3 regions of the Pseudomonas sp. H1_F01 genome follow, and region 1 is predicted to be linked to each of the others. Evidence: predicted binding sites of a transcription regulator. Region 1 holds the regulator's gene; each other region holds the start of a gene.
What was found. Region 1 encodes sigma-54, which starts transcription at its own class of promoters, with help from an activator protein. Its sites were predicted from a motif close to ANTGGCATNNANNTTGCTNT; they were not measured.
Positions count from the first base shown of each region.

Region 1 (6,743 bases):
TCACCGCCGGCGGCGTGTAACCCCGACACCTGTGTGGAGGACTCATCATGGAACACTGGAAACGTACGATCGAACGGGCCAATCGCTGTTTCATGCTGGGCGAGCTGGTAGACGCCCGCGAAGCCTACCTGCAGGCCCTGGCGCTGGCCCAGGTGCTGTTCGAGCGTTGGGCGGATGCCGACGAAGCCGTGGCCGCGTGCGTCGTCTCCCATCACAACCTGGCAGACCTGCACTTGCGCCTGAACCAGCCGGAGGAGAGCGCCGAGTATTTGTGCGCGATCCACCAACGGTTGTTGCAGACGATGCAGGACGAACGCCTGGCACCGGCCCTGCGCACCGCCGCACGGCGTCAGAGCCACAAGACCTATGTCGAACTGCTGAGTTTCATCAGCGAGCACGGTGAATACCCACGGACCCAACGCCTGCTGCACTGCAATGCCGCTACGCCCCGGCAGCGCAATGCCCCTCTTCATCATGGAGCTCATTGAACATGGCTTTTACCTTGCCTGCATTGCCCTACGCCTACGACGCCCTGGAACCGCACATCGATGCGCAAACCATGGAGATCCACTACACCAAGCATCACCAGACCTACATCAATAACCTCAACGCAGCGGTGGACGGCACCGAGTACGCCGGGTGGCCTGTCGAAAAACTGGTGTCCAGTGTCGAGCAGTTGCCGGCAAGCCTGCAAGCCGCAGTGATCAACCAGGGCGGTGGTCATGCCAACCATTCGCTGTTCTGGGAAGTGATGACGCCCCGGGGCGGCGGCCAGCCCGATGGCGCCCTGGCGGCGGCGATCGAAGCGCAACTGGGCGGTATCGAGGGTTTCAGGGAAGCCTTCACCAAAGCGGCGCTGACCCGTTTCGGCAGCGGTTGGGCCTGGTTGAGCGTGACCCCGCAAAAGACCCTGGTGGTGGAAAGCAGCGGCAACCAGGACAGCCCGCTGATGAAGGGCAACACACCGATTCTTGGCCTGGATGTCTGGGAGCACGCCTATTACCTGCGCTACCAGAACCGTCGTCCGGAATACATCAGCGCCTTCTACAACGTGATCAACTGGCCTGAGGTCGCCCGGCGCTACCAGGCTGCGCTGGCTTCGAGCCCTTCCTGAAAGCAACCCAAGGCTGACTATGGATACTCAAACACTGGCGATTGGAAGCGGACGGATGTTCCGCTATGCCTTGGGGTCGTTGTTGCTGCTGGCCGGAATGACATTGTTGGCTGCCCAGGGCCTGGCATGGCTGGACTTGGAGCCCAGGTTGTTGCGCGCGCTCGAGGGTGGCGGGCTCTGCGCCTTGGGCACCGCGCTGGGGGCCGTGCCGGTGTTGGTCATCCGGCGCATGCCCCAGGCCGTCAGCGATTCGCTGCTGGGATTCGGTGCCGGGGTGATGCTCGCGGCCACGGCATTTTCGCTGATCGTGCCGGGCATTGCTGCGGCCGAGCAGTTGGGACTGACGCCTTGGGCCGCCAGCGGCCTTATCAGTTTCGGCATTCTATCGGGCGCGTTCGGGCTGTATCTAGTGGACCGCAAAGTCTGCGCCTGTCCCGAAAGGCTGGTCGCTGCGCCAGGCCGGCCGATCATTGCGCCGCGGATCTGGTTGTTCGTGTTTGCCATCATCGCCCACAACATTCCCGAAGGCATGGCGGTGGGGGTGTCGGCGGGCGGCGGCATGCCGGATGCCGACAGCCTGGCGATGGGCATCGCCTTGCAGGATGTACCCGAAGGGCTGGTGATCGCGCTGGTGCTGGCTGCGGCGGGGATGTCGCGGGCCAGGGCGTTCCTGATTGGCGCGGCGTCAGGGTTGGTCGAGCCCGTGTTCGCGCTGCTGTGCGCCTGGTTGGTGAGTCTGGCCGAGATGCTCTTGCCCCTGGGGCTCGCGTTGGCGGCCGGGGCGATGTTGCTGGTGGTGACTCACGAGGTTATTCCCGAATCCCGTCGCAATGGTCACGAGAAACTGGCGAGCCTGGGCCTGTTGGTGGGGTTTTGTCTGATGATGGTGCTGGATACGGCGTTGGCGTGACAAACGGCAGGCATCTAGGGTGATGTGATTTATCTGTGGCGAGGGAATCTGTGGGAGCAAAGCTTGCTCGCGATCCAGGTACCTCGGTTTTCTGAGTTACCGAGTCGCCTTCATCGCGAGCAAGCTTTGCTCCCACAAATGAATTCCCTTGCCACAATAAATCCGCCTTGGGATTTGGTCGGTTATTCGCCTTCGTCGAAGTATCTGTTGATCAGATCCACCAGGGCATCCATCGCCTCCTGTGCCTGTTCACCTTCGGTGTGCAGGTGGATCTTGGTGCCCTTGCCAGCGGCGAGCATCATCATCGCCATGATGCTTTTACCGTCGACCGCAGTCTCGGGTGTGCGGCCAACCCTGATGGTGGTGTCCTTGAACTGGCCTGCGACTCCGACGAACTTGGCCGACGCTCGGGCATGCAAACCCAGCTTGTTGATGATTTCAATTTCCTGAGCAGGCATCGCGATGTGAATCCTTTAGCTGAGGTCGCGGTGGCGAACCTGGACGTTCTTCAGGGATTGTTGCAGGAGTTGACCCAGGCGTTCGGTCAGGTAGACGGAGCGGTGATGGCCGCCGGTACAACCGATGGCGATCGTGACATAGGCGCGGTTGCTCGCGGCAAAGCGGGGCAGCCATTTGAGCAGGTAGCTGGAGATGTCCTGGTACATTTCTTCGACATCCGGCTGGGCGGCCAGGTAGTCGATCACCGGTTGGTCGAGCCCGGACTGCGCGCGCAATTCCGGCTTCCAATAAGGATTGGGCAGGCAACGCACGTCGAACACCAGGTCGGCATCGACGGGCATGCCACGCTTGAAACCGAACGACTCCACCAGGAACGCCGTGCCCGGCTCGGGTTGGTTGAGCAGGCGCAGCTTGATCGTGTCACGCAACTGATACAGGTTCAGGTGCGTGGTGTTGACCTTCAGGTCCGCCAGGTCGGCAATCGGCCCCAGTAGCTGGCTTTCATCCTCGATGGCTTCGGCCAGCGAACGGTTGGCGTTGCTCAGTGGGTGGCGCCGGCGGGTTTCGGAAAAACGCTTGAGCAGTGTCTCTTCATCGGCATCCAGGTACAGCACGTCACACTGGATATGCCGGCTGCGCACTTCCTCGAGCAGTTCAGGAAAACGCGACAGGTGGCTTGGCAGGTTGCGCGCATCGATGGACACCGCCACCAGCGGCTGCGCCAGCTCGGTGTGGATCAGGGCGCGCTCGGCCAGTTCCGGCAGCAGGCCGGCGGGCAAATTGTCGATGCAATAGTAGCCGCTGTCCTCAAGCACGTTGAGGGCCGTGCTTTTACCGGAGCCGGAGCGGCCACTGACAATGATCATGCGCATTTTTAATGACCGTTCTGCTCGTCCAGGACAACCTGGTACAAAGCTTCGTTACTCGGTGCGCTGCGCAGTTTTTCGCGCACTTCCTTGCGGTCCAGCATGCTGGCAATCTGGCGCAGCAGCTCAAGGTGCGCATCGGTCGCCGCTTCCGGTACCAGCAATACAAACAGCAGGTCGACCGGGGCGCCGTCGATGGCGTCGAAATCTATAGCGGTTTCAAGGTGCAACAGCGCGCTGATCGGCGCGGCACAACCCTTGAGACGGCAGTGGGGAATGGCGATGCCGTTGCCAAAACCGGTGGAACCGAGTTTTTCACGGGCAACCAATGCCTCGAAGACGTCCTGCATTTCCAGATCCGGTACCTCGCGGTGGATCAGGTTGGCAATGTGTTCGAGGGCTTTCTTCTTACTGCCGCCCGGCGCGTTCACCTGGGAACGGCCGGGGGTCAGGATGGTTTCTAGTCGGATCATGGATTGGGGGGGTTAACGACCGGTTGCGCCCTGGAGGAGGCTCTGGGTCTTTTCCTTATGCTTTTTGAGTTGGCGATCCAGCTTGTCGGTCAGCAGGTCAATCGCGGCATACATGTCTGTGTGCTCTGCGTTGGCAACCACTTCTCCGCCGGGGATATGCAGCGTGGCTTCGATTTTCTGCAGCAGCTTCTCGACGTTCATCGTGACTTGCACGTTGGTGATCTTGTCGAAATGCCTTTCCAATCGGTCGAGTTTTTCGCCGATGTAGGTGCGCAGGGGTTCGGTCACTTCCAGTTGGTGTCCACTGATGTTGACTTGCATACAGCTTCTCCTTCGTTGCCAGTGCATAAAGCGGCAGGCAGAAATGCCTGCCACTGGAACGCTGTGGCGTGGCCTGTTACATCAACCGCTTGCGTTCGCTCGAAGGCGCGATCCCTAGGGATTCGCGGTATTTGGCGACGGTACGGCGGGCCACCTGAATGCCTTGTGCCTCCAGTAAACCAGCGATCTTGCTGTCACTCAACGGCTTTTTCTGATTTTCCGCAGCTACCAGTTTTTTGATGATCGCGCGGATGGCCGTGGACGAGCATTCGCCGCCTTCGGAGGTGCTGACGTGGCTGGAGAAAAAGTATTTCAATTCATAGATACCCCGAGGGGTATGCATGAATTTCTGGGTGGTTACCCGGGAAATCGTCGACTCGTGCATGCCCACTGCCTCGGCAATGTCATGCAGGACCAACGGTTTCATCGCTTCATCGCCGTACTCCAGGAAGCCGCGCTGATGCTCGACGATCTGGGTGGCAACTTTCATCAGGGTTTCGTTGCGGCTTTGCAGGCTCTTGATGAACCAGCGCGCTTCCTGCAACTGGTTGCGCATGAAGGTGTTGTCGGCGCTGGTGTCGGCACGCTTCACAAAGCCGGCGTACTGGGCGTTGACCCGCAGCTTGGGCACCGACTCCTGGTTGAGCTCCACCAGCCAGCGATCATTGTGCTTGCGCACGATCACGTCGGGGACCACGTATTCGGGCTCGGTGGATTCGATCTGCGAGCCGGGGCGCGGGTTGAGGCTCTGCACCAGTTCGATGACCTGGCGCAGCTCATCTTCCTTGAGCTTCATGCGACGCATCAGTTGGCTGTAGTCGCGGCCGCCCAACAGGTCGATGTAATCGGTGACCAGTCGCTTGGCTTCGGCCAGCCATGGTGTCTTGGCGGACAACTGGCGCAGTTGCAGCAACAGGCACTCGCCCAGGTTGCGGGCACCGATGCCGGCCGGTTCGAACTGCTGGATGCGATGCAGGACGGCTTCGATCTCGTCCAGCTCGATGTCGAGCTCGGGGTCGAAGGCTTCCAGGATTTCTTCGAGGGTCTCGTCCAGGTAGCCCTGGTTGTTGATGCAGTCGATCAGGGTCACGGCGATCAGGCGATCGGTGTCGGACATTGGCGCCAGGTTCAACTGCCACAGCAGGTGGCTTTGCAGGCTTTCGCCAGCAGAGGTACGGGTGGTGAAGTCCCACTCGTCGTCATCGCTGCTCGGCAGGCTGCTGGCGCTGGTCTGGTAGACGTCTTCCCAGGCCGTGTCCACGGGTAGTTCGTTGGGGATGCGTTCGTTCCATTCGCCATCCTCGAGGTTGTCCACCGTCGGGGCGGTTTCCTGGTAGGCCGGTTCCGGGATTTCGGTGTTGGTCTTCTGCTCGACGTTGTCGGCCAGCGGATCGGTGTTGTCGAAGTCGTCGCCTTCTTCCTGGCGTTCGAGCATCGGATTGGACTCCAGGGCCTCCTGGATTTCCTGTTGCAGGTCCAGGGTCGACAATTGGAGCAGGCGGATGGCCTGTTGCAGCTGCGGTGTCATCGTCAGCTGCTGGCCCATTCTCAAGACTAGCGATGGTTTCATGGCAGGGGCTTAACACCTTATTAGCCGGCGCACATGCGCCATCCACTACAGGGCGCCGAGGCGCCAAACTTAAGCAAATTATATGCCTGAAACTGAAGTGTTTGCCTAGAGCGTCGCCATAATAAAATTAAACGACGCTCGGACAATTCGCCAGACACTTGTGCTTACAGGCGGAACTCATGGCCCAGATACACTTCCTTGACCAGGTCATTGGCCAGGATGGCTGCGGAGTCGCCTTCGGCGATCAGCTGGCCGTCGTTGACAATGTAGGCGGTTTCACAGATATCCAGCGTCTCGCGCACGTTGTGGTCGGTGATCAGCACGCCGATCCCCTTGGCCTTGAGGTGATGGATGATCTGCTTGATGTCGCCTACCGAGATCGGGTCCACGCCGGCGAACGGTTCGTCGAGCAGGATGAACTTCGGTGCGGTGGCCAGGGCGCGGGCGATTTCCACGCGACGCCGCTCGCCACCGGACAGGCTCATGCCCAGGTTGTCGCGAATGTGGCTGATGTGGAATTCCTGCAGCAGGCTTTCCAGTTCCTGGCGACGACCGGCCTTGTCGAGTTCCTTGCGGGTCTCGAGGATCGCCATGATGTTGTCGGCAACCGACAGTTTGCGGAAGATCGACGCTTCTTGCGGCAAATAGCCGATACCTGCCTTCGCCCGGCCGTGCATTGGCTGGTGGCTGACGTCCACGTCGTCGATCAGTACGCGACCCTGATCGGCCTGGACCAGGCCGACGATCATGTAGAAGCAGGTGGTCTTGCCCGCGCCGTTGGGGCCGAGCAGGCCGACGATCTGGCCGCTGTCGATGGACAGGCTGACATCACGCACGACTTGACGGCTCTTGTAGCTCTTGGCCAGGTGCTGAGCTTTCAGAGTTGCCATTACTGGGCCTTCTGCTCGTCGGTTTTCTTTTTCGGTTGGATCACCATGTCGATCCGCGGACGCGACTCGGTCACCTTGCTGCCGGTGGCGCGACCGGCGCTGGCCAGCTTCTTGACTGTGTCGTAGACGATTTTTTCGCC
Region 1 covers NZ_CP162823.1:5,751,118-5,757,860, reverse strand. Annotated here, with positions in the region: gene AB4O09_RS26160 (class II fumarate hydratase) at 1-20, shown strand, start outside; gene AB4O09_RS26155 (hypothetical protein) at 48-488, shown strand; gene AB4O09_RS26150 (superoxide dismutase) at 491-1,114, shown strand; gene AB4O09_RS26145 (ZIP family metal transporter) at 1,134-2,024, shown strand; gene AB4O09_RS26140 (HPr family phosphocarrier protein) at 2,207-2,482, opposite strand; gene rapZ (RNase adapter RapZ) at 2,498-3,355, opposite strand; gene ptsN (PTS IIA-like nitrogen regulatory protein PtsN) at 3,358-3,822, opposite strand; gene hpf (ribosome hibernation-promoting factor, HPF/YfiA family) at 3,835-4,143, opposite strand; gene AB4O09_RS26120 (RNA polymerase factor sigma-54) at 4,220-5,713, opposite strand; gene lptB (LPS export ABC transporter ATP-binding protein) at 5,878-6,603, opposite strand; gene lptA (lipopolysaccharide transport periplasmic protein LptA) at 6,603-6,743, opposite strand, start outside.

Region 2 (6,743 bases), 680 kb from region 1:
TTCAGCGTCAGGCTGTTGCCCTGGTTGAAACCGCTCGGCACTGCACGTTCCACCGACGCACCGCCAGGGATGCGACCGGCCGACGGAACGTTGACGGTGATCTTCGAACCGTCGCGCCCTTCGGCATCGAAACCGCCCACCACCAGGTTGCCCTGGGCGATGGCGTAGACGTTGCCGTCGATACCCTTGAGCGGCGTCAGCAGCAAGGTGCCACCGCGCAGGCTCTTGGAGTTACCGATGGACGAGACGGTGATATCCACCTGCTGGCCAGGCTTGGCGAACGCCGGCAGATCGGCACTGATCGACACCGCCGCGACGTTTTTCAACTGGACGTTGCCGGAGCCGGCCGGCACCTTGATGCCGAACTGCGACAACATGTTGTTGAAGGTCTGCAAGGTGAACGGGGTCTGGGTGGTCTGGTCACCGGTGCCGTTCAGGCCCACGACCAGGCCGTAGCCGATCAACTGGTTGGAACGCACGCCGGAAATGCTGGCGATGTCCTTCAGGCGTTCGGCTTGAGCGGTAAAGGCTGCCGACATTACCAGGGCACCGATCAACAGCTGCTTAAGATTCAACTGGGCCACCTAGAAAGGGAACTTCGGGCTGAGGAAGAAACGGTCGAACCAGCCTGGCTGGCTCGCATCGGCAAAGGCACCGGTGCCCGAGTAGGTGATGCGTGCATCGGCCACCCGAGTCGACGAAACCGTGTTGTCGGTGGCGATGTCATCGGCGCGAACCATGCCGGCGATGCGCACCAGTTCGTCACCCGTGTTAAGGGTCAGCCACTTCTCGCCGCGCACGACGATGATGCCGTTGGGCAACACATCGGCGACGGTCACGGTAATCGAGCCGGTCAGGCTGTTGCTCTGGCCGGACTTGCTGTCGCCCTTGGTGGCACGGTCAGAGTTGTACCCGGCGTTGAGGCTCAGGTCATTGCCCCCGATCGGGTTGTTGGTGGTCAGGCTGGAACCGAACAACGACGTCAGGCCGACGCTGGTATTGCTGGTCTTGTCCATTTGCGAGTTGGCGTTCTTGCTGGCCTGGGTCCGCTCATTCAGGGTGATGGTGATGATGTCACCGACCCGGAAGGCCTTGCGGTCGCTGTACAGGTTCTGCTCGAAGCCAGCCTGGTAGATCGAGCCATTGTTGGCGGCAGCCGGCAACGGCGTGCGCGGCAACACCGGGGCGTAATACGGGTCATTGGGCCTGGGTGTCGGCGCGACACAGCCCGCGAGTGCGGTGATCCCACTCAGTGCCAGAACAGATACGAAGCGTTTCATGACCCTACCTCTTGGTGTTGCAGGCGCCCCTGGGGCCGCCCTGTCTACGTAATGACGGACGTTGCGACGTGATTACAGATTCTGCGTAACGAACGAGAGCATCTGGTCGGCGGTGGAGATCACTTTGGAGTTCATCTCGTAGGCGCGCTGGGTGGTGATCATGTTGACCATCTCCTCGACCGTGCTCACGTTGGACGTTTCCAGGGTGTTCTGCAGCGTGGTACCAAAACCGTTCAGGCCGGGAGTGCCAACTTGCGGCGCGCCACTGGCGGCGGTTTCCAGGAACAGGTTATTGCCTACCGCTTGCAGGCCGGCCGGGTTGATGAAGTCGGCGGTCTGCAGGTTGCCGATCACTTGGGAGGCCGGGTTGCCCGCCACCGTGATGGACACGGTGCCGTCACGGCCCACGGTGAACGTCTGGGCATCGTTCGGGATGATGATGGCCGGCTCCAGGGCGAAACCGCTGGCATTGACGATCTGGCCGTTGGAATCGAGGTGGAACGTACCGTCACGGGTGTAGGACGTGGTGCCGTCCGGCTGCAGGATCTGGAAGAAACCGCGACCGTCGATGGCCATGTCCAGCGGCTGCTCGGTGGTTTGCAGGCTGCCGGCGGTGAAGTTTTTCTGGGTGCCGACAATGCGCACACCGGTACCCACTTGCAGGCCCGACGGCAGTTCGCTGTCCTGGGTCGACTGGGCGCCAGGCTGGCGTTTTACCTGATACAGCAGGTCCTGGAACTCGGCACGATCACGTTTGAAACCCGTGGTCGAAACGTTCGCCAGGTTGTTGGAAATGGTCGTCAGGTTGGTGTCCTGGGCGGACAGACCTGTTTTGGCAACCCATAGAGCCGGAAGCATTCGATTCTCCTCGTACGCCTGTTTTTCGGCGCGACGCTTTAGTTAATGGTTAGATCTGCAAGACCCGAGCCATGGCCTCGTCGCCTTCTTTGGCGGTGTTCATCATTTTGACGTGAAGCTCGAACTGCTTGGCCAGGGCCAGCACCGAGGTCATTTCATCCACGGCATTGACGTTGCTCGCTTCCTGGAAACCCGACACCAACTGCACGTTGGCATCGATGGGCGCCGGCTGGCCGTCCTTGGTACGGATCGAACCGTCCAGGCCCTTGGTCATGTTCTTGAGGTCCGGGTTGACCAGCTTGATGCGGTCCACTTCAGCCATCACCCGCGGGCCTTCGCCCATGGCGCGGATGCTGATGGTGCCGTCCTGGCCGATTTCGATTTTCTGCTCTGGCGGCACGGCGATCGGACCGCCGTTGCCCATCACCGGCATGCCGTTGCCGGCGCGCAGCACGCCCAGGGCGTCGACATTGAGGCTGCCGGTGCGCACGTAGCTTTCACCGCCGTCGGGGTTCTGCACGGCCATCCAGCCCGGCCCGCTCACCGCGACATCGAGGTCACGACCGGTTTCCACCAGCGCACCCGGAGTGAAATCAGTAGCAGGCCGTTCGGACATGGCAAACGCCCGCGCCGGAAAGCTGTCGCCGAACACCGGCATCGAGCGAGCCTGTTCCAGGTCTTTCTGAAAACCGTTGGTGGAGATGTTCGCCAGGTTGTTGGCATGGGCCCGCTGCGCCAGTGCGTTCTGGCTGGCGCCGGTCATTGCCACATAAAGGTACTTGTCCACTGTCGTTCCTCTGCATGCCGGACGTTTGCCGCCCACTGCTGTGTTGCACAGCCTTAAGCAATTTGCAGACCAACTTTTTTCTGGCGCTGATGGACCCGGTAAACAAAGGGCTTGGGGGGACTGGAAGGGATTATGGGAATGTATCGAAGACGAAAAACCGGCGGTGTCGTGCCGCTTACGGCAAGTGTCCGCCTATCCTGATCAAATAGACCCGTGGCGAGGGAGCTTGCTCCCGCTGGGCTGCGTAGCGGCCCCACACTTTTGGCGATTGCTGCGCAATCGAGCGGGAGCAAGCTCCCTCGCCACGAAACGCCTATCTTCACGCGCCGGATTCTTTGCCCACTTCATACTCACGCAACTTATTGGCAATGGTCGTATGGGAAACCCCCAGCCGCTTGCCCAGTTGCCGGCTGCTCGGGTGTTCGGAGTACAAGCGCTCCAGCACCGCTTTCTCAAAGCGTCCGACGATCTCATCCAGCCCACCCTCAAGGGAAAAATCGCCAAGGGGCTGATGCACGCCGTAGTCCGGCAGGCGGATATGCTCGGCCTTCACCGTCCCGCCATCGCACAGGGAAACGGCCTGGAACAGCACGTTTTCCAGTTGCCGGACATTGCCCGGCCAGTGGTAATGACTGAGACGGTCCATCGCCGCCGGGGCCAGCTTGGGCAGGGCGCAGCCGATCTGGCGGCTGGCCTGGTCGAGGAAATGCTCCACCAGCGGCGCCAGGCCATCGAGGCATTCGCGCAGCGGCGGGATGTGCAGGGAAAGCACGTTCAAGCGGTGATACAGATCCTGACGGAATTCGCCCCGGGCGCAGAGTTCGGACAAATCGACCTGGGTGGCGCAGATCACCCTGACGTCCAGGTACACCTCCTCATCGCTGCCAACACGCCGGAAGCAACCGTCCTGTAGGAAGCGCAGCAATTTCACTTGCAGGCGCGGGCTCATCTCTCCGACCCCGTCGAGGAACAGCGTCCCCCCGGCGGTCAGCTCCAGAAGGCCGAGCTTGCCTTCGGCCCGGGCACCTTCGAAGGCCCCCGGCCCGTAGCCGAAGAGCTCGGTCTCGGCCATGGACTCCGGCAGCCCGGCACAGTTGAGCGCCATCAATGGCGATTGCCCGCGCGGACTCGCCAGGTGACAGGCGCGAGCCAGCAGCTCCTTGCCAGTGCCGGTTTCACCTTCTATCAATAGCGGCGCGTCCAACGGGGCCATGCGCCGAGCCTCACGGACCACCGCCGCCATGACCTTCGAGCTCTGGAAAATACTGTCGAAGCCACGCAGTTCCTGTTTGCGCACGTTATAGATACGTTCGCCAACCCGGTCGGCCCGGTGCAGTGTCAGCACCGCACCGGCCATGGCTTCGCTGTCGTCGTGCTCCGATTGCAGCGGCGCGATGTCGGCCAGGAAGACATCGCCCTTGACCTTGACCCGCAGGCCGTTGATGCGCGACTGGTTGGCCCGCACCAGTTCCGGCAAGTCGAAATCCTCGGCATAGCGGGACAAGGGAATCCCCGGCACCTCGTCCACTCGCACCCCGAGCAACTGCGCCGCTGCCCGGTTGGCCGCTACGATGGAGCCGCCCATGTCGATAGACAGCACCGGGAATTCCAAGGCGCCGAGCAAGGCGTTGAGCTCCATGTGCCTACGCTCACTGGGCATCAGCCCTACACGCTTGACGCCAAATACCCCGGCAATGCCTTCGAATTTCGGACGCAGCGCCTGGAACTGGATGTTGATCAGGTTTGGGCAGTGCAGGTAGATCGCGTTGCCATGCTCGCCACCGACCTCCCCCCGGGCGACGTTGATGCCGTACTCCACCAACAGGTTGAGGATGTCCCGCAGGATACCGATGCGATTCTGGCAATGGACTTTGATGCGCATGAAAAGGCCCGATGTGTATGAAAAGGTCCCTGCCACAAGGTTTTTCTGCCCGGCAGCGTAAATAACCGTCAAGATTATGTGACAGTTGTAGGCCGTTTCCCAACAGAAAATCCCAGCAACCTCGTAGCCGCCGCCATTTCGTAACGAAAAGTTTACGGATTGACGATTCCCTCACCCAATCCATTTTCGCCAGCCTGCTGCGCAAGCCCCTGCTTCGAGTTATCTCTAATACATCGCTGGACATAACAACAACACGTCTTCCCCCTGAGGGAAATCAGCAGGAGAGCAGCATGAAGCAGACGCAGTACGTGGCCCGCGAGCCCGATGCGCAAGGTTTTATCCACTACACCGCCGAAGAACATGCGGTGTGGAATACGCTGATCACCCGCCAGCTGAAAGTCATCGAAGGCCGTGCGTGCCAGGAATACCTGGACGGCATCGACAAGCTTGGCCTGCCCCACGACCGTATCCCGCAACTGGGCGAAATCAACCAGGTGCTGGGCGCGACCACGGGCTGGCAAGTCGCCCGGGTACCGGCCTTGATCCCCTTCCAGACTTTCTTCGAATTGCTCGCCAGCAAGCAGTTTCCGGTGGCGACCTTCATTCGTACCCGCGAGGAGCTGGATTACCTGCAAGAGCCGGACATTTTCCACGAGATCTTCGGCCACTGCCCATTGCTGACCAACCCCTGGTTCGCCGAATTCACCCACACCTACGGCAAACTCGGCCTACAGGCTTCCAAGGAAGAACGCGTCTACCTGGCGCGCCTGTACTGGATGACCATCGAGTTCGGCCTGGTGGAAACCCCGCAGGGCCGGCGCATCTACGGTGGCGGCATCCTGTCCTCGCCCAAGGAAACCGTGTACTGCCTGTCCGACGAGCCTGAGCATCAGGCCTTCGATCCATTGGAAGCCATGCGCACGCCCTATCGCATCGACATCCTGCAACCGGTTTATTTCGTGCTGCCCGAGCTCAAGCGCCTGTTCGACCTGGCCCACGAAGACATCATGGGCATGGTCAAGCGCGGTCGGGAACTGGGCTTGCACGCCCCGAAATTCCCACCAAAGGCTGCGTGAACCGCGTCTTTTAATCTCAATTGAGTCTGTTGCACAACGCGGCTTTGCTTTAGCGTGGGTGCATCGACGTTTTCAAATATTCGATCCGGGAACACACCATGAACACTCTGAACCAAGCCCATTGCGAAGCCTGCCGCGCCGATGCCCCACAAGTCAGCGACGAAGAACTGCCGGTGCTGATCAAGCAGATCCCCGACTGGAACATCGAAGTGCGCGACAGCGTGATGCAACTGGAAAAAGTTTTCCTGTTCAAGAACTTCAAGCACGCCCTGGCGTTCACCAACGCTGTCGGTGAAATTTCCGAGGCCGAAGGCCACCACCCTGGCCTGCTCACCGAATGGGGCAAAGTCACCGTGACCTGGTGGAGCCACTCCATCAAGGGCCTGCACCGCAACGACTTCATCATGGCCGCCCGCACCGATGACGTGGCCAAGACCGCAGAGGGCCGCAAGTAATGCATTTCGATGCCATCGGCCGGGTGCCCGGCGACCCGATCCTAGGCCTGATGGAGGCCTACGGGGCGGACAGCAACCCAAGCAAGTTCGACTTGGGCGTGGGTGTCTACAAGGACGCCCAGGGCCTGACGCCGATTCTTCAGTCAGTGAAGCTGGCTGAACAACGGCTGGTGGATCGCCAGACCACCAAGACCTACATCGGCGGTCACGGCGACGCCGCGTTCGGCCAGTTGATCAACGAGCTGGTGCTGGGCGCCGACTCACCGCTGATCAGCGCAAAACGTGCCGGCGCCACCCAGACACCGGGCGGTACCGGTGCGCTGCGCCTGAGTGCCGACTTCATCGCCCAATGCCTGCCGGGCCGTGGCGTATGGCTGAGTAACCCGACCTGGCCGATCCACGAGA
Region 2 covers NZ_CP162823.1:5,075,263-5,082,005, forward strand. Annotated here, with positions in the region: gene AB4O09_RS22870 (flagellar basal body P-ring protein FlgI) at 1-539, opposite strand, end outside; gene flgH (flagellar basal body L-ring protein FlgH) at 585-1,280, opposite strand; gene flgG (flagellar basal-body rod protein FlgG) at 1,353-2,138, opposite strand; gene AB4O09_RS22885 (flagellar basal body rod protein FlgF) at 2,188-2,925, opposite strand; gene AB4O09_RS22890 (sigma-54-dependent phenylalanine hydroxylase transcriptional regulator PhhR) at 3,245-4,807, opposite strand; gene phhA (phenylalanine 4-monooxygenase) at 5,098-5,883, shown strand; gene AB4O09_RS22900 (4a-hydroxytetrahydrobiopterin dehydratase) at 5,982-6,338, shown strand; gene AB4O09_RS22905 (amino acid aminotransferase) at 6,338-6,743, shown strand, end outside.
Region 2: a site for sigma-54 is predicted at 2,980-2,999, ahead of AB4O09_RS22885 (flagellar basal body rod protein FlgF). Genes of this name have one in related genera too.

Region 3 (6,743 bases), 1.3 Mb from region 1:
ATTGAAGGGAGAAAATTTGGCAGGATGTTTCGAGGGCAAGTGACAGCCGAGGGGCGCCAGGCGTGATGCGGTAGCGGATATCACCGCCTCACCTGGCCACGCAAAATGCCCGGAAAGGGCCCTCTGCTAGACTGCGATTTGCCCAGTCGGCACTTGGCGGTATCAACGGCACAGCGAGGAAGTAGCCATGAACGATCTGCTGGCTCTGTTAACCGACAAGCGCTTCATGCCCCACGGGCATTGCTACATGTGGCGTCCGGATCTGCTGTGGACCAATGTGATCGCCGATGGCTTGATCGCCCTGTCCTACGTCACCATCCCTTTCACGCTCCTGTACTTTATCCACAAGCGCAAGGACGTGCCGTTTGACTGGATGCTCGCGGCCTTTGGCGTGTTTATCCTGGCTTGCGGGACCAGCCATGTGATGGAGATCCTGACCATCTGGCAGCCTTATTACTGGCTGACAGCGCTGGTCAAGGTGATCACCGCGATTGCCTCGGTGATTACCGCCATCCTGTTGGTCCGGCTGGTGCCGGCGGCCCTGAAGATCCCCAGCCCGCAGCAATTGGCCAAGGTCAACGACGAGTTACGCGAGGCCCAGGCTGAACTGGTCACCACCGCGCGCCGCGCCGGCATGGCAGAGATCGCCACCAATGTGCTGCACAACGTGGGCAATGTGCTCAATAGTGTCAATGTGTCAGCCCAGGTCCTGTACGAGAAGGTGCACACCTCCAAGGGGCCAGGGGTGGCCAAGGTAGCCCAGTTGATGAAGGAGCATCCCGATGACCTCGGTGACTTCATCAGCAGCGACCCGAAAGGTCGGGCGCTACCGGACTATCTCGACAAGCTGGCCGACGCGCTGGCCGTCGAGCAGCAGGGCATGATCGCCGAGTTGGCGCAGTTGACCCGCAGAATCGACCACATCAAGGAAATCGTCGCCACCCAGCAATCCTACGCCGGCAACGCCAGCGTGCTGGAGCCGGGTTCGCTGCGAGAACTGGTCGAGGATGTCGTGCGCATTTGCGATGTGTCCCTGGCCCGCCACCACATCACGCTGATCAAGGAGTTCAGCGATGTTCCGCAAATGCCCCTGGACAAGCATCGAGTGCTGCAGATCCTGGTCAATCTGATCAACAACGCGAAGCAGGCGCTGGATGCCGGGGCGAACCGGCCGCCGCAGATCATCCTGCGCCTGAAGGTCGTTGACGAGGGGCGCGTGCGAGTTGAGGTCGAGGACAATGGCGAGGGGATATCGCAGGACAATCTTGCGCGGGTGTTCGAGCACGGTTTCACCACGCGTGTCGACGGCCACGGTTTTGGCCTGCACAGCTGCATTCTGGCTGCGCACGAGATGGGCGGCGATCTGACCGTGCAGAGCGCCGGGCCGGGCAGGGGCGCGCTGTTTATTCTGGTGCTGCCGCTGGCGTCGACTCCGGACCGAGTGGTTGAGCAGTCGGCATGAAGTCTTTCTCACGAAAGTCCAATTCATTCGTTTTACACCGACCAGACTCTAGAGCGAGGTCCGATCAGCGAGGCGGAGAAGCTTGATGTCGTCGAGAAACTCCGATGAGCACAGGTCGCAGATCAATACCAGCGCCACAATTTATGAAGTTAACATCGCGACTACCTCCACTTGTTGACCTTTTCGAGATAGTTAGACCGATAGGGCCCTCCGCCAATCCTACCCAGCGTGCAAAGCGCCTCCCCAACCCCAGGCGAGTAAGGAAGTTGTCTGCTAAAAATAACTCAGACGAAATTTCTCTGCTCCCTGAAATAGGAGAGGCGCATGCCGGAAATAACCTTGACAACTGCTGATACAAGCGGATGGACAAACTGCGTCAGACGCGATTTGCCTGAACGGTCGATTAGCCGATTGATACCCGATGGCGAGCGGAGCAATAGGCCGCTGGAGCCTCCCGGGGCGCTGGACGGAAATTATTGGAAAAGCAGCGTCCCCGCCATTCGCAATCTGCACTACACGTACGTCGATACGGGGTATTCGCGCGTTGAGCAAAACGACGTTCTATGGTCGGACTCGGCCTCCTGGTGCACGATGCTTTCTGTATGGTCGCCAGGAAAAGCAGGACTGGCGCACATCCCACCCAGCCCGCTTGTCAGGAAAGATGTTGATACGCTACTCGAGAGTTTTCATACCATTCCCACCGAAATTCACATGGTGACCATGCCGGTACATCGCGACAGGGCTGACGGCTTTGCAATGGTGCGTCAATGCGTCATGAGTTACTACGGGCACAACTACGCCGGCATCAAGGTTTTCCTGATCACTGGGTACAAGGGGAAGGAATGGGAGCAGCGGCACCAGATTGGAGTGGACCCAAGGAGTGGCGCGTTTCCGGTTTTCAACTGAGCCAACTCGAAGCGCCGTACCAGTGGTTACCTGCAGAATTATTTCGCCCCGGCCACGTAAACAATCATCGTCACAGCCATCCCGAGCATGCCGCGGCTGATGTGTTCGTCAAGTAAGGTGGTCACCAGCGCCAGACCCCAAAACGGCTGCAGCAACTTAAAATATCGCTGCTCTCGGCAGTTCTACGGGGACACTCGTTATTCGATAGGTGGACTCATCTTTGCCTCAAGCTCGGCAACCTTGGCCTCCAGGCTTTCGAGCCGCGCCCGGGTCCGGGCCAGCACAACCATCTGGCTGTCGAATTCTTCCCGGCTTACCAGGTCCAGTTTGCTGAAGCCGCTTTGCAGCAGGGCCTTGAACTGGCTTTCGATTTCGCTTTTGGGCAGCGGCGTGTCGCCACTCAAGATGCGGGAGGCGTGGCCGCTCAGGGCGTCGAGGAGGTCTTTGGGCGCAAGCATGGCAGGTGTCCTGAAAACAATGGCGGGCAGTGTATCACGCAGTGTCTATAGTCAATTCGCAAGCCAGGGATGCACGCTTTTCGCGCATAGGCCCGGGCGTGGCTGCACTGTTGTTGTGCGTATCGCTGCGGTTCTTGGCGCAACGCACGTCGAGCAGGTGGCCAAGAGACTGAAATCAGAGGGTTTGGTGCAGATGGCAAGGTTTCTGCTTAGAGGCTGATGACCCATGCACTGATGCAGTCGCTGTGACGAATGCAGTGCAGCAGGCGGAACGGGGAGTTTCGTCAGGATCGGTTAACTGGCACCTGTCGGGCAACTTGGGCCGACGACGCGTTACAAAGCCAGGCACTGCGCTTAGACTTGAGTCGGGTTTGTTTTCCTGGGGCAAGTCCACCAATTCGGGAGAAAGTTTCATGAAGCTAGTCACTGCCATCATCAAGCCGTTCAAGTTGGACGACGTGCGCGAGTCGTTGTCCGAGATCGGCGTGCAGGGCATTACCGTTACTGAGGTCAAAGGCTTCGGTCGGCAGAAAGGTCACACCGAGCTGTATCGCGGCGCGGAGTACGTGGTCGATTTCCTGCCCAAGGTGAAGATCGATGTCGCCATTGACGACAAGGATCTTGATCGGGTGATCGAGGCAATCACCAAGGCCGCCAACACCGGCAAGATCGGTGACGGGAAGATCTTTGTGGTCAATCTGGAACAGGCTATCCGCATCCGTACCGGCGAAACCGATACCGACGCCATCTAAGCCGCCAAACCCAACGCCCCAGGAGAAAACAATATGACTCTGCGTAAATTCGCAGGGCTAGGAGCCCTGTTGTCCTTCGCAATGCCTGGCCTGGCCATGGCAGAAGAAGCGGCAGCCCCAGTCCTGAACTCCGGCGATACCGCCTGGATGCTCACGGCCACGATTCTTGTACTGTTCATGACCATCCCTGGCCTGGCGCTGTTCTACGGCGGCATGGTTCGGTCGAAAAACCTTCTTTCCGTGATGATGCAGTGCTTTGCCATTACCGGTCTGATCAGCATCCTGTGGGTCATCTATGGCTACAGCATTGCGTTCGACACCACCGGCATGGAGCAGGGCGTCGTCAACTTCAATTCCTTCATCGGCGGTTTCGGCAAAGCGTTTCTGGCAGGCGTCACGCCAGCCAGCCTGACCGGCCCGGCGGCGCTGTTCCCTGAAGCAGTGTTCATCACCTTCCAGATGACCTTCGCCATCATCACCCCGGCCCTGATCGTCGGCGCATTTGCCGAGCGGATGAAGTTCTCCGCCATGCTGGTCTTCATGGGCGTGTGGTTCACCCTGGTGTATGCACCGATTGCCCACATGGTCTGGTCCGGTAACGGCGGCCTGCTGTGGGACTGGGGCGTGCTGGACTTCGCTGGCGGCACCGTGGTGCACATCAACGCCGGTATCGCAGGCCTGGTGGCGTGCCTGGTATTGGGCAAGCGCAAAGGCTTCCCGACCACGCCAATGGCGCCGCATAACCTGGGTTACACCCTGATGGGCGCGGCCATGCTGTGGGTCGGCTGGTTTGGCTTCAACGCCGGTTCCGCTGTCGCGGCCAACGGCACCGCCGGCATGGCGATGCTGGTAACCCAGATCGCGACCGCTGCGGCGGCGCTGGGCTGGATGTTTGCCGAGTGGATCACCCACGGCAAGCCAAGCGCACTGGGCATCGCCTCGGGCGTGGTGGCGGGCCTGGTTGCTATCACCCCGGCTGCCGGCACCGTGGGCCCGATGGGCGCTCTGGTCATCGGCCTGGCAGCAGGCGTGGTGTGCTTCTTCTGCGCCACTACCCTCAAGCGCAAGCTCGGCTACGACGACTCCCTGGACGCCTTCGGCGTACACGGCATCGGCGGTATCCTCGGCGCGATCCTGACCGGTGTGTTTGCAGCACCGGCCCTGGGTGGCTTCGGCACCGTGACCGATATCGGTGCGCAAGTGTGGATTCAATTCAAGGGCGTGGGTTTCACGGTGGTCTACACCGCGATCGTCACCTTCATCATCCTCAAGGTCCTGGACGCCGTCATGGGTCTGCGTGTCACCGAGGAAGAAGAAGCCGTGGGCCTGGACCTGGCCCAGCACAACGAGCGTGGCTACAACCTGTAAGCGCACGCAATAAAAAAATGCCCGGTTCGCCGGGCATTTTTTTGTCTGGAATTTGTCATTGCTCACAAGGTGCAGCGGTTTTTCCGACGCCTTTTGTTGTGGATGCGACACAGGTTTTTATACCGCCAAAGGCTTACACCGAAGCAAGAATATTAGGCCCTTTGTTTTTTCCCAGAGCGCGCTAGAATGCGCGCCGAACGTGCGGAGATCTGTATGTGGCAACAGACGCTGATAACCCTGCGGGCAAGGCCCCGGGGCTTTCATCTGGTGACGGACGAGTTGCTTGCCGGCCTGCCTGAACTCCAGGCGTGTCGTGTCGGTCTGTTGCATCTGTGGCTGCAGCATACCTCGGCCTCGTTGACCATCAACGAGAACGCCGATCCGGCGGTACGTCGAGACTTCGAACGATTTTTCAATCGGTTGATCCCACAAGGAACCGCCGACTATGAGCACAACGACGAAGGCCTGGACGACCTCCCGGCGCACTTCAAGGCCAGTGTGCTCGGCTGCCAGATCAGCCTGCCGGTCACGGCGGGACGGCTGGCATTGGGTACCTGGCAAGGTGTTTATCTGGGCGAGCACCGTGATCACGGCGGTGCTCGTAAAGTCCTCGCCACCTTGTACGGTGATGGGGCGTAACCGCTGATTGCCGGCGGATGTTGAATTTTTTCTGGCAGCCTTCGAACAGATGGCGAAGCTGGGCTATAACTAATCTGCTTTTCGCAAGTCATGAGGTAGAACATGAGCGACGATGATCTGGAAAACGACGACCTCGAAGTAGGCGACGAAGACGAGACCGAAGAAGGCCTTGAAGCGGCGGCGGAAGACGTTGCCGACGACGATGGGGCCGATGTTCCGGTTCCTACCGCCAAAGGCAAGGCGAAGGCGGCCGTTTCGGTCGACGAGTTGCCGAGCGTAGAGGCCAAGAACAAGGAGCGTGATGCGCTCGCCAAGGCCATGGAGGAATTCCTGGCCAGGGGCGGTAAGGTGCAGGAAGTGGAGGCCAACGTGGTCGCTGATCCGCCCAAGAAGCCTGACAACAAGTACGGCAGCCGCCCTATCTGAGTATCGGCTTCATTGCTTGCTGAAAAAGCCCGCCGTCGCTGCGGGCTTTTTCATGGGTGCGATTCCATTCCCAGGCCAGGCGCAGTCCCTGTGGGAGCGGGCTTGCTCGCGAAAGCGGTGGGTCTGTTGGCATTGATGTTGGATATGCCGCCGTCATCGCGAGCAAGCTCGCTCCCACAGAGGGCTGTAGTGGCTACAGGGCGGGGTTCAGCGTTGGCTATGCCAACCTGCCAATAACCCCGGCAGTTCGGTCAGGCTGCGGATCTCCGCGTCCGGCGCATGGTCGGCATTCCAGGGCTTGCCTGTCGGGTTGAACCATACAGCGCGCAGGCCGGCCTGTTGGGCGCCGGCGATGTCGTCGCCCGGGTGATCGCCAATGTGCACGGCGGTTTGCGCCGTGGCGCCGCCGCGTTGCAGGGCTTCGTGGAACAGTCGGGCGTCAGGCTTGGCGATGCCGATGTCTTCGGCGCACAAGGCGAACTTGAAATAGTCCGCCAGCCCCAGGCGCCGCACATCGGCGTTGCCATTGGTGACCACACCGAGGGCGAAGTGATTGGCCAGGATCTCCAGGGTGGGTTGCACCTCGGGGAAAACCTCCAGTTGATGACGGGCGTGCAGGAACGTCTCGAAGGCCTGGTCCGCCAGCTCCGAAGCTTGCCACTGGTCGTAGCCGGCTTCCTGCAAGGCACGGAACAACACGCGTCGGCGCAGTGCACTGATGCGATGCTTCAG
Region 3 covers NZ_CP162823.1:426,936-433,678, forward strand. Annotated here, with positions in the region: gene AB4O09_RS01895 (sensor histidine kinase) at 188-1,462, shown strand; gene AB4O09_RS01900 (hypothetical protein) at 1,787-2,368, shown strand; gene AB4O09_RS01905 (accessory factor UbiK family protein) at 2,566-2,826, opposite strand; gene glnK (P-II family nitrogen regulator) at 3,240-3,578, shown strand; gene AB4O09_RS01915 (ammonium transporter) at 3,612-4,946, shown strand; gene AB4O09_RS01920 (secondary thiamine-phosphate synthase enzyme YjbQ) at 5,160-5,585, shown strand; gene sutA (transcriptional regulator SutA) at 5,688-6,011, shown strand; gene AB4O09_RS01930 (HAD family hydrolase) at 6,219-6,743, opposite strand, start outside.
Region 3: a site for sigma-54 is predicted at 3,019-3,038, ahead of glnK (P-II family nitrogen regulator). Genes of this name have one in related genera too.